Regions from separate parts of the Pseudoalteromonas sp. NEC-BIFX-2020_002 genome, predicted to be linked through region 1. Evidence: predicted binding sites of a transcription regulator. Region 1 holds the regulator's gene; the other holds the start of a gene.
The links. Region 1 encodes MetJ, which represses methionine synthesis genes. Its sites were predicted from a motif close to TAGACGTCTAGACGTCTA; they were not measured.
Positions count from the first base shown of each region.

Region 1 (4,447 bases):
CAGTAAATCAATATTCTCCAACGTCGTAATAAACCGTTTAGCTTTACTGTAACCTTCTTTAACAATTTCTGTGGCACTGGCATCCGTATCATAACTACTGCGTACCACTAGTTTTATGTCGGTATTTTTCAAAGGTGATAACGTCTTAGCATGTAAAACAGGGTTACCTAAACGCGCAAGTAAATTAGCTTGACCACGACAGACCTTAGAATACTTAAGCGCTTTTTTAACTTTACGCGGATCAGTACTAAATACACCTTGCGTGTCGGTCCAAATTGACACCTGATTAGCATGACAGTAACTCCCTAATAAAGTGGCACTGTAATCACTGCCATTGCGCCCGAGAGTAATCGTATTGCCCTGACAATCTGACGCAATAAAACCGGTTACAACATTAATACAGTTAGCCGAAACCAAGTCTGCACATGCTTGTTGATTTTTTTGGTGCAGCAACTGCCCGTCATTAAGTGTAAATAACTGGCGCGCATCAATATCTTTCGCCTCAAGTCCTAGTTGCTGTAAATAAGCAGCCAATAAACGGGCTGACCATACTTCACCGTGAGCAAGCAATGAAGCTTCCTGTAAGCTTTGCTGTTGAGCTTGCTGTGCTATTAAGGCTAACTCTTGCTTTAACACATCAATTGCGTCGTATTGCGCTGTTGGGCTTAATAGCTGCTCAATCAAAGTACGCTGATGATTATCAAGCTGTAATAAAATATCACTTACGGCTTGTTGATCACCTTGCTGATAACTTTGCCATAACTTAACCAACGTATTGGTTGTTTTACCTGCTGCCGACACAACGACACAGTCACCTGCTTCGGTGTGTGCTAAAATAATATTTGCTACGGCTTGATAACGCTCCGCGGAGCTTAAGCTTGAACCGCCAAATTTATGAACTATATTTACCATTTTCTATTACCACAAAGCCGTATGTGCAGGCGTTAATTTGAATGAATTTGTTTGCTCTGTACTTTGCTGCGTCGAGTTACTCTTAGTAGTCGTCGAACTACAATTACCTTGGCCTGGCTTAACTTTGTTAAACACACGTTCTAAATCAGAAACTAAGTCTTTTACATCTTCAATACCCACCGAAATTCTGATCAACGTATCACCCACACCCGCCTCTAAGCGAGCTGTTGCATCCATACCAGCATGAGTCATCGTTGCAGGGTGACATATTAGGCTTTCTACACCGCCTAACGATTCCGCTAAACTGAATTCTTCTAGGCTCGTTAAAAATGCTGCTGCATCATTTACATCACCAGCTATATCAAAACTTACCATGCCACCAAAACCACGTTGTTGTTGTTTTGCTAACTGATGTTGTGGATGAGATTCTAAACCAGGGTAATATACTTGGCTCACATAGGGTGAACTTTCTAAATATTGCGCAATGATAAAGGCATTTTCTTGGTGCTGACGTAAACGTACATTTAAAGTCCGCAGGCCACGTAATGTTAAATAACTATCAAATGGTGCACCTGTAATACCAATATTATTTGCCCACCAAGCAAGCTCGTCACCCAGCTCTTGTGTTGCTGCAATGACAGCGCCGCCAACAACATCGGAGTGGCCATTAATATATTTAGTGGTTGAATGCACAACAATATCAACACCAAATTCAATTGGGTTTTGTAAGGCCGGTGATAAAAACGTGTTATCTGCGCCAACTAAAGCGCCGCACTGCTTTGCAATTGTCGTAATCGCTTTAATATCAGTTAAACGTAAAATTGGGTTGCTTGGTGTTTCAATCCAAATTAGCTTAGGTTTAATCTCAAGTATTTTTTGATGGTTTTCAGCGTTTGTTAAATCTAGAACCACTAATTTTAATAAGCCGCGCTTTTCAAGCGAAGTAAACAAACGGTAGCTGCCGCCATAACAATCATGTGGAATGACTAACGTATCATCACTATTTAGTAATTGTGTTGCTAAATGTACTGCCGCCATGCCGGTAGCAGTTATAATGCCTTTGGCACCGCCTTCAAGCTTTGCGAGTGTTTCGCCAAGTAAATCACGATTAGGATTACCGCTACGGCCATAATCATATTCGCGCTTAGTATCAAAATCGGCAAATGAATAGGTGGTCGATAGGTGGATAGGAGGCACAACAGCACCGTGATGTTTATCAGCATCAATGCCATTACGTACTGCGATTGTCGCTTTATTTTTTTTGCTCATACCGTCACCTATATTAACTGGATGTTTAGACGTCTAAAAGGTTAGATGATCAAATTTAAGAAGTCAAAACATTTATACCCCTAGATGGCTAAATAACTAGTATTTGACTATCTTTTTTAAAACGATAGAATTTCCGCATCTTTGCGCTACAAAATGGTCGCGCAAACAATTAACAACCTGAGGCAACGATACATCTTATGGCTAAATGGAATGGTGAATATATTCACCCATATGCAGAACACGGGAAAAAATCAGAACAAGTTAAGAAGATCACCGTTTCGATCCCGTTAAATGTATTAAAGGTTTTAACTGATGAGCGTACTCGCCGTCAAATTAATAACCTTAGACATGCAACAAATAGTGAATTACTTTGCGAAGCATTTTTACACGCATTTACTGGCCAACCATTGCCAAACGATGAAGACTTACGTAAAGATAATCCAGAAAAAGTACCAGAAGAAGTTAAAAAGATTATGCAAGAGATGGGTTTAGAAGTGCCTATCCTGAATGAAGACTGATCTTCACCTGTAAATAACGTGCACCTGTTTCAGGCAATGATTTGGATACAAAAAACCTCAATTCAGTGAATTGAGGTTTTTTATTGCCAAATAGTGCCTATTACGCCATATAGTTTTCAGGCATATCAATTTGTGCAACACCTGAATCAATAGCCGCTTGCGCCACTGCTTTTGCAATGCGCGGTAATAAACGCGGGTCCATTGGTTTAGGGATAATATACTGTGGTCCAAATTCAAGTTTATCAACACCTGCTGCTTTTAATACTTCAGCAGGCACTGGCTCTTTAGTAATACTGCGAATTGCCTCAACTGCGGCAATTTTCATTTCATCATTTATTTTGCTCGCACGTACGTCTAATGCACCACGAAAAATAAACGGGAAACACAACACGTTATTTACTTGATTTGGATAATCAGAACGACCCGTTGCCATAATCAAATCATCGCGCGCACCATGAGCAAGCGCAGGTGCAATTTCTGGATCTGGGTTTGAACATGCAAAAACAACTGGCCTATCAGCCATCAGCTTAAGATCTTCCGGTGCAAGCAGGTTCGGTCCTGATACACCAACAAATACATCAGCATCAGCAATAACATCTTGCAAAGTGCGCTTATCTGTATTGTTAGCAAACAACTGTTTATATTCATTTAAGTCATCACGACGCGTATGAATAACACCTTTACGATCAAGCATATAAATGTGCTCACGCAATGCGCCACACTTAATTAATAACTCCATACATGCAACAGCGGCCGCACCGGCACCCAAACAAACGATAATCGCATCTTCAATGCTTTTACCCTGCACTTCAAGTGCGTTAATCATACCCGCAGCAGTTACAATAGCTGTACCGTGTTGATCATCATGAAACACTGGAATACTACAGCGCTCAATCAATGCTTTTTCAATTTCAAAACACTCTGGGGCTTTAATATCTTCTAGGTTGATACCACCAAAAGTATCAGCAATATTTGCAACGGTATTGATGAAATCTTCTGTGGTTGTGTGTTTTACTTCAATATCAATTGAGTCAAGGCCAGCAAAGCGTTTAAACAACAAAGCTTTGCCTTCCATAACTGGTTTTGAAGCAAGAGGTCCTAAATTACCTAGGCCTAAAATAGCAGTACCATTGGTAATTACTGCAACCATATTACCTTTGCCAGTATATTTATAAGCATTAGCTGGATCTGCGGCAATTTCACGCACAGGCTCAGCCACACCAGGGCTATAAGCTAGAGCGAGATCTTGTACGGTTTCGGCTGGCTTAGTAAGCTCAACACTGATTTTTCCTGGAACGGGGTGCGAATGGTAATGTAAAGCTTGTTCACGAAAGTCTGACATAACGCGATTTTATCCTGCAAGTAAGTTAAAAGTGAGAGTAAGCAGTTCTATTCTATAGTCTGTATCTTGGAACGATACCTATATTACAATTAAATTCAAGCAATATCAGGTCTATCCTGTTATAAGCTAGATCTGTTAATTTTATGCGTTTTATCGACCAGTTTTGTAAAAAAACCTCAAAATCCAACAATAACACGCCAAGAAAGCATCAAAAAACCTGTTCTAAAATCATCTAAATAGTACTTTATTACACCTAAAATACACATTCCCTATAAAAGATATAAATATACGACGTTAGCGTCATTTAGGCTCATTAAATGACTTTTTATCAACATAACATCAATTAATTAAACAAAATATATTACTGAATATAGTTAAAATCTAACTGTTTGTCTGTTATTTAGTG
Region 1 is NZ_JABEPJ010000009.1:97,130-101,576, forward strand. Features, by position in the region: gene metL (bifunctional aspartate kinase/homoserine dehydrogenase II) at 1-912, opposite strand, end outside; gene metB (cystathionine gamma-synthase) at 919-2,181, opposite strand; gene metJ (met regulon transcriptional regulator MetJ) at 2,379-2,699, shown strand; gene HJP15_RS11790 (malic enzyme-like NAD(P)-binding protein) at 2,800-4,041, opposite strand.

Region 2 (4,447 bases), on a different contig from region 1:
GTTTTCACCCTTGCAAATTATGCATGTTGTCATTTGATATTCCTTGAGCCTAACATTTTTATAGTACGATCACCGCGCATATTCCTGCTGGCTTAACGCTCATTTTTCTAATTTATATACTTTTAACAAATTACCTAAGGTATTACTATCAAAAAGCTTTTGTTCTGCTTAGGTCAAGATCCTGAGTTTCGCTCCGCTCTACCAGACCAACGCGCTAAAGCACGACCTACAAAAACAGCGTGCAAAACAAGTTTCACGCTAACAAGAATTAAAAAATAAACGAGAATATAGTGTAAAGAATAACTGGGGGCTGAAGCGTCAATATAATCGGGGCTAAAGCACCCTCCTACGGCTTTTCATTGGCACTGTGCCTCGGATTATGTTTATCTGACGGCTGACGGCTGAAAGCTCCATACAAAAAAAGCCCGCACGGCGTAAACACAGTGCGGGCTTTTAAATTTTAGCCGTAAAAATTAAAACAATTCGTTTGCTTTGCTTACGATGTTTTCTACCGTGAAGCCAAAGTGCTCAAATAGCTCGTTAGCTGGGGCTGACTCACCAAAGGTGGTCATGCCTACTACTGCGCCATTTAGCCCTACGTACTTGTACCAGTAATCAGCAATACCCGCCTCTACTGCTACGCGGCGTGAAACTGCAGCCGGTAATACGCTTTCTTTATAAGCGGCGTCTTGTGCATCAAACACGTCAGTCGATGGCATTGATACAACGCGTACTTTTTTACCTTGCTTACGTAATTCAGCCGCTGAGTCTTGTGCTAATTGCACTTCAGAACCAGTCGCGATAAAGATAAGCTCAGGCTCGCCATCACAGCTAAGTACATAACCGCCTTTTTTCACGTCACTTAATTGCTGCGCTGAGCGTGTTTGCTGAGCTAAGCCTTGACGAGTAAAAATAAGTGAGGTTGGACCGTCTTTACGTTCAATCGCTTGTTGCCATGCAATTGCAGATTCAACTTGGTCACATGGGCGCCAGTTAACTAGGTTAGGCGTTAAGCGCATACTCGCAATTTGCTCAACTGGTTGGTGGGTTGGACCATCTTCACCTAAACCGATTGAATCGTGCGTGTATACAAATATGCTTGGCACTTTCATCAGCGCGGCCATACGTACTGCGTTACGTGCGTATTCCATAAACATTAAGAAAGTAGCACCGTAAGGAATAAAACCTTTATGTAGTGCAATACCATTCATAATGGCTGACATACCAAACTCGCGTACACCGTAGTAGATGTAGTTACCGCTGGCATCATTTGCTTCAAGGCCTTTAGAGCCTTTCCAAATTGTTAGGTTAGAGCCTGCTAAATCGGCAGATCCGCCCATAAATTCAGGCAGTAACGGGCCAAATGCGTTTAATGCATCTTGCGACGCTTTACGTGATGCAGGATTTGCTGGGTTTGCATCAAGCTGCTCAATGTAGGCTTGTGACTTTTCAGCCCAATCAGCTGGCAGCTCACTACGAGTACGACGTTTAAACTCAGCAGCAAGTTCTGGGTGTGCGCTTGCATACGCTGCAAATTTTTCATCCCAGCTTGCTTCTAGTTGCTTGCCTTTTTCTTTGCCATCCCACTCGCTGTAAATATCAGCTGGGATTTCAAATGCTTCACCAGTCCAACCAAGGAACTCGCGCGCGGCTTTGATCTCGTCTTCACCTAGTGGTGCACCGTGACAATCATGGCTACCTGATTTATTAGGTGAACCGTAGCCAATCACTGTTTTACAACAAATCAGTGTTGGTTTATCAGTGATGCTACGCGCTTCTTCGATTGCTGCGCGAATAGCATCTGAGTCATGGCCATCAACGCCGCTCACTACATGCCAGCCGTAGGCTTTAAAGCGTGCTGGGGTGTCGTCGCTAAACCAACCTTCAACTTCGCCATCAATTGAAATACCGTTGTCATCCCAAAATGCTACTAACTTACCAAGGCCTAATGTACCAGCAAGTGAACATGCTTCATGAGAAATACCTTCCATTAAGCAGCCATCGCCTAGGAATGTATAGGTATGGTGATCAACAATATCGTGACCTTCGCGGTTAAATTGGGCAGCGAGTGCTTTTTCTGCAATCGCCATACCTACCGCGTTTGTGATCCCTTGACCAAGTGGGCCCGTAGTGGTTTCGATACCTGGCGCATAACCGTATTCTGGATGCCCTGGTGTTTTAGAATGCATTTGACGGAAGTTTTTAATTTCGTCAATTGGTAAATCATAACCACTTAAATGCAATAGAGAATAAATAAGCATTGAACCGTGGCCATTGGAAAGTATAAATCGATCTCTGTCTACCCACTCTGGATTTGTTGGATTGTGGTTTAGATAATCGCGCCATAGTACTTCTGCGATATCAGCCATGCCCATAGGGGCTCCAGGGTGACCAGATTTGGCCTGTTGTACTGCGTCCATTGATAAGACGCGAATAGCATTTGCAAGTTCTTTGCGAGACGGCATGAATTCTCCTACCTTTACTGTATTTGCGCTGATTTGTGTGTATGTAACTTTGAACGCCCATTCTTACTTATTCTGGGTGCTGTGTGCAATTAAAAATCCCTATAAATTATAGGTACAAAGGAGTTTTATTCAGAACTAAAAGTTATTAGTAATTTTTTTTAGACGTCTAGGCGTAAAAATACTATGCAACTATCGTTGTTTTAGATAAAATACGCCCCTTAATTTTTTAGCGCTCTTACCGACGTTTGTGAAGCGCAATATTTGTGAGCACAAAGACAATGGCAAAACATTTATTTACTTCTGAATCAGTTTCTGAAGGTCATCCGGATAAAATTGCGGATCAAATCTCTGACGCGGTACTTGATGCCATCTTAGAGCAAGATTCTCATGCACGTGTTGCGTGTGAAACTTACGTAAAGACTGGTATGGTTATGGTTGGTGGTGAAATCACTACTAGCGCATGGGTTGATATTGAAGAAATCACCCGTAAAACTGTACGTGAAATTGGCTACACTCATTCTGATATGGGTTTTGACGCTGATTCGTGTGCAATTTTAAACACTATCGGTAAGCAATCTCCTGATATCAACCAAGGTGTTGACCGTACAAGCCCTGAAGAACAAGGCGCTGGCGACCAAGGCCTAATGTTTGGTTACGCATGTAACGAAACAGAAGTACTTATGCCTGCACCAATCACTTACTCACACCGTTTAGTACAGCGCCAAGCGCAAGTACGTAAAAGCGGCGAGCTTAACTGGTTACGTCCAGATGCAAAATCTCAAGTTACCTTTGCATACGAAAATGGCAAACCTGTAGGCATTGATGCCGTTGTTCTTTCTACTCAGCACAGTGAAGATATTTCACAAAAAGATTTAGTAGAAGCGGTGATGGAAACTATCATCAAGCCAGTACTACCTGCTGAACTAATTACAAGTGCGACTAAGTTCTTTATCAACCCTACTGGCCGTTTTGTTATCGGTGGACCAATGGGCGACTGTGGTCTTACGGGCCGTAAAATCATCGTTGATACTTACGGCGGCATGGCTCGTCACGGCGGCGGTGCATTCTCTGGTAAAGATCCATCAAAAGTTGACCGTAGCGCGGCATACGCTGCACGCTACGTTGCTAAAAACATTGTTGCTGCTGGTCTTGCTGACAAGTGTGAGCTACAAGTGTCTTACGCAATTGGTGTTGCAGAGCCTACGTCTATCAGTGTTGAAACGTTTGGTACAAGTAAGCTTGAAGAGTCACGTTTAATCGAACTTATTCGTGAACATTTTGACCTACGCCCTTACGGCTTAATTCAAATGCTTGATCTTGAGCGCCCTATTTATCTACCAACAGCGGCTTACGGCCACTTTGGTCGTGATGAATTCCCATGGGAACGCACAGATAAAGCAGACGCACTTCGCGCAGCAGCTGGCCTATAATTTCAGCCTCTGTATGAATAAAAAAAGCGCCTTCTGGCGCTTTTTTTATACTCGTAAACTCTATCCATTTGTACTTAATGACTTTTACTATAATTTCATGGTAATAAAGTTAATCTGATAAATAATTTAAATTTTTTATGCTGCTTTGGCGGTGCACTCACCGATTTTGCTAACGGTGTTATTGGTCTGAAAATCTTTGCTTAATAACTTTTTCTCTAACGTGAGCATAGTTAAAAGAGCACTTTTAAGGCCAACCTTATTACTTATCCAATGCGGTATAGCGCCACCGGGATCTGCATATATTTCATGAACAATCGTTAATTGTGGCAACCCTTGGACTATTTTTTCGCTTAAAAGCCAACTACCTTCTATTTCAGTAATGCGGATCATATTAGGCTGTTCATCAAAGTAATCCGGATATGCCGAAATTTTCAGCTCAGTGTCCGTATTGTTTAATCGCTTATAACAAGAATAACTCACCATATCGCGATCTGAGACAGGCCATGGTGAGTCTAATTGAGTGTACACGACAGTTTCTGAGGGGCTTAATCT
Region 2 is NZ_JABEPJ010000002.1:366,277-370,723, forward strand. Features, by position in the region: gene HJP15_RS03885 (HNH endonuclease) at 1-33, opposite strand, end outside; gene tkt (transketolase) at 474-2,465, opposite strand; gene metK (methionine adenosyltransferase) at 2,744-3,895, shown strand; gene HJP15_RS03900 (START domain-containing protein) at 4,031-4,447, opposite strand, start outside.
Region 2: metK (methionine adenosyltransferase) is a predicted target of MetJ. The motif match lies at 2,625-2,642, and genes of this name have one in related genera.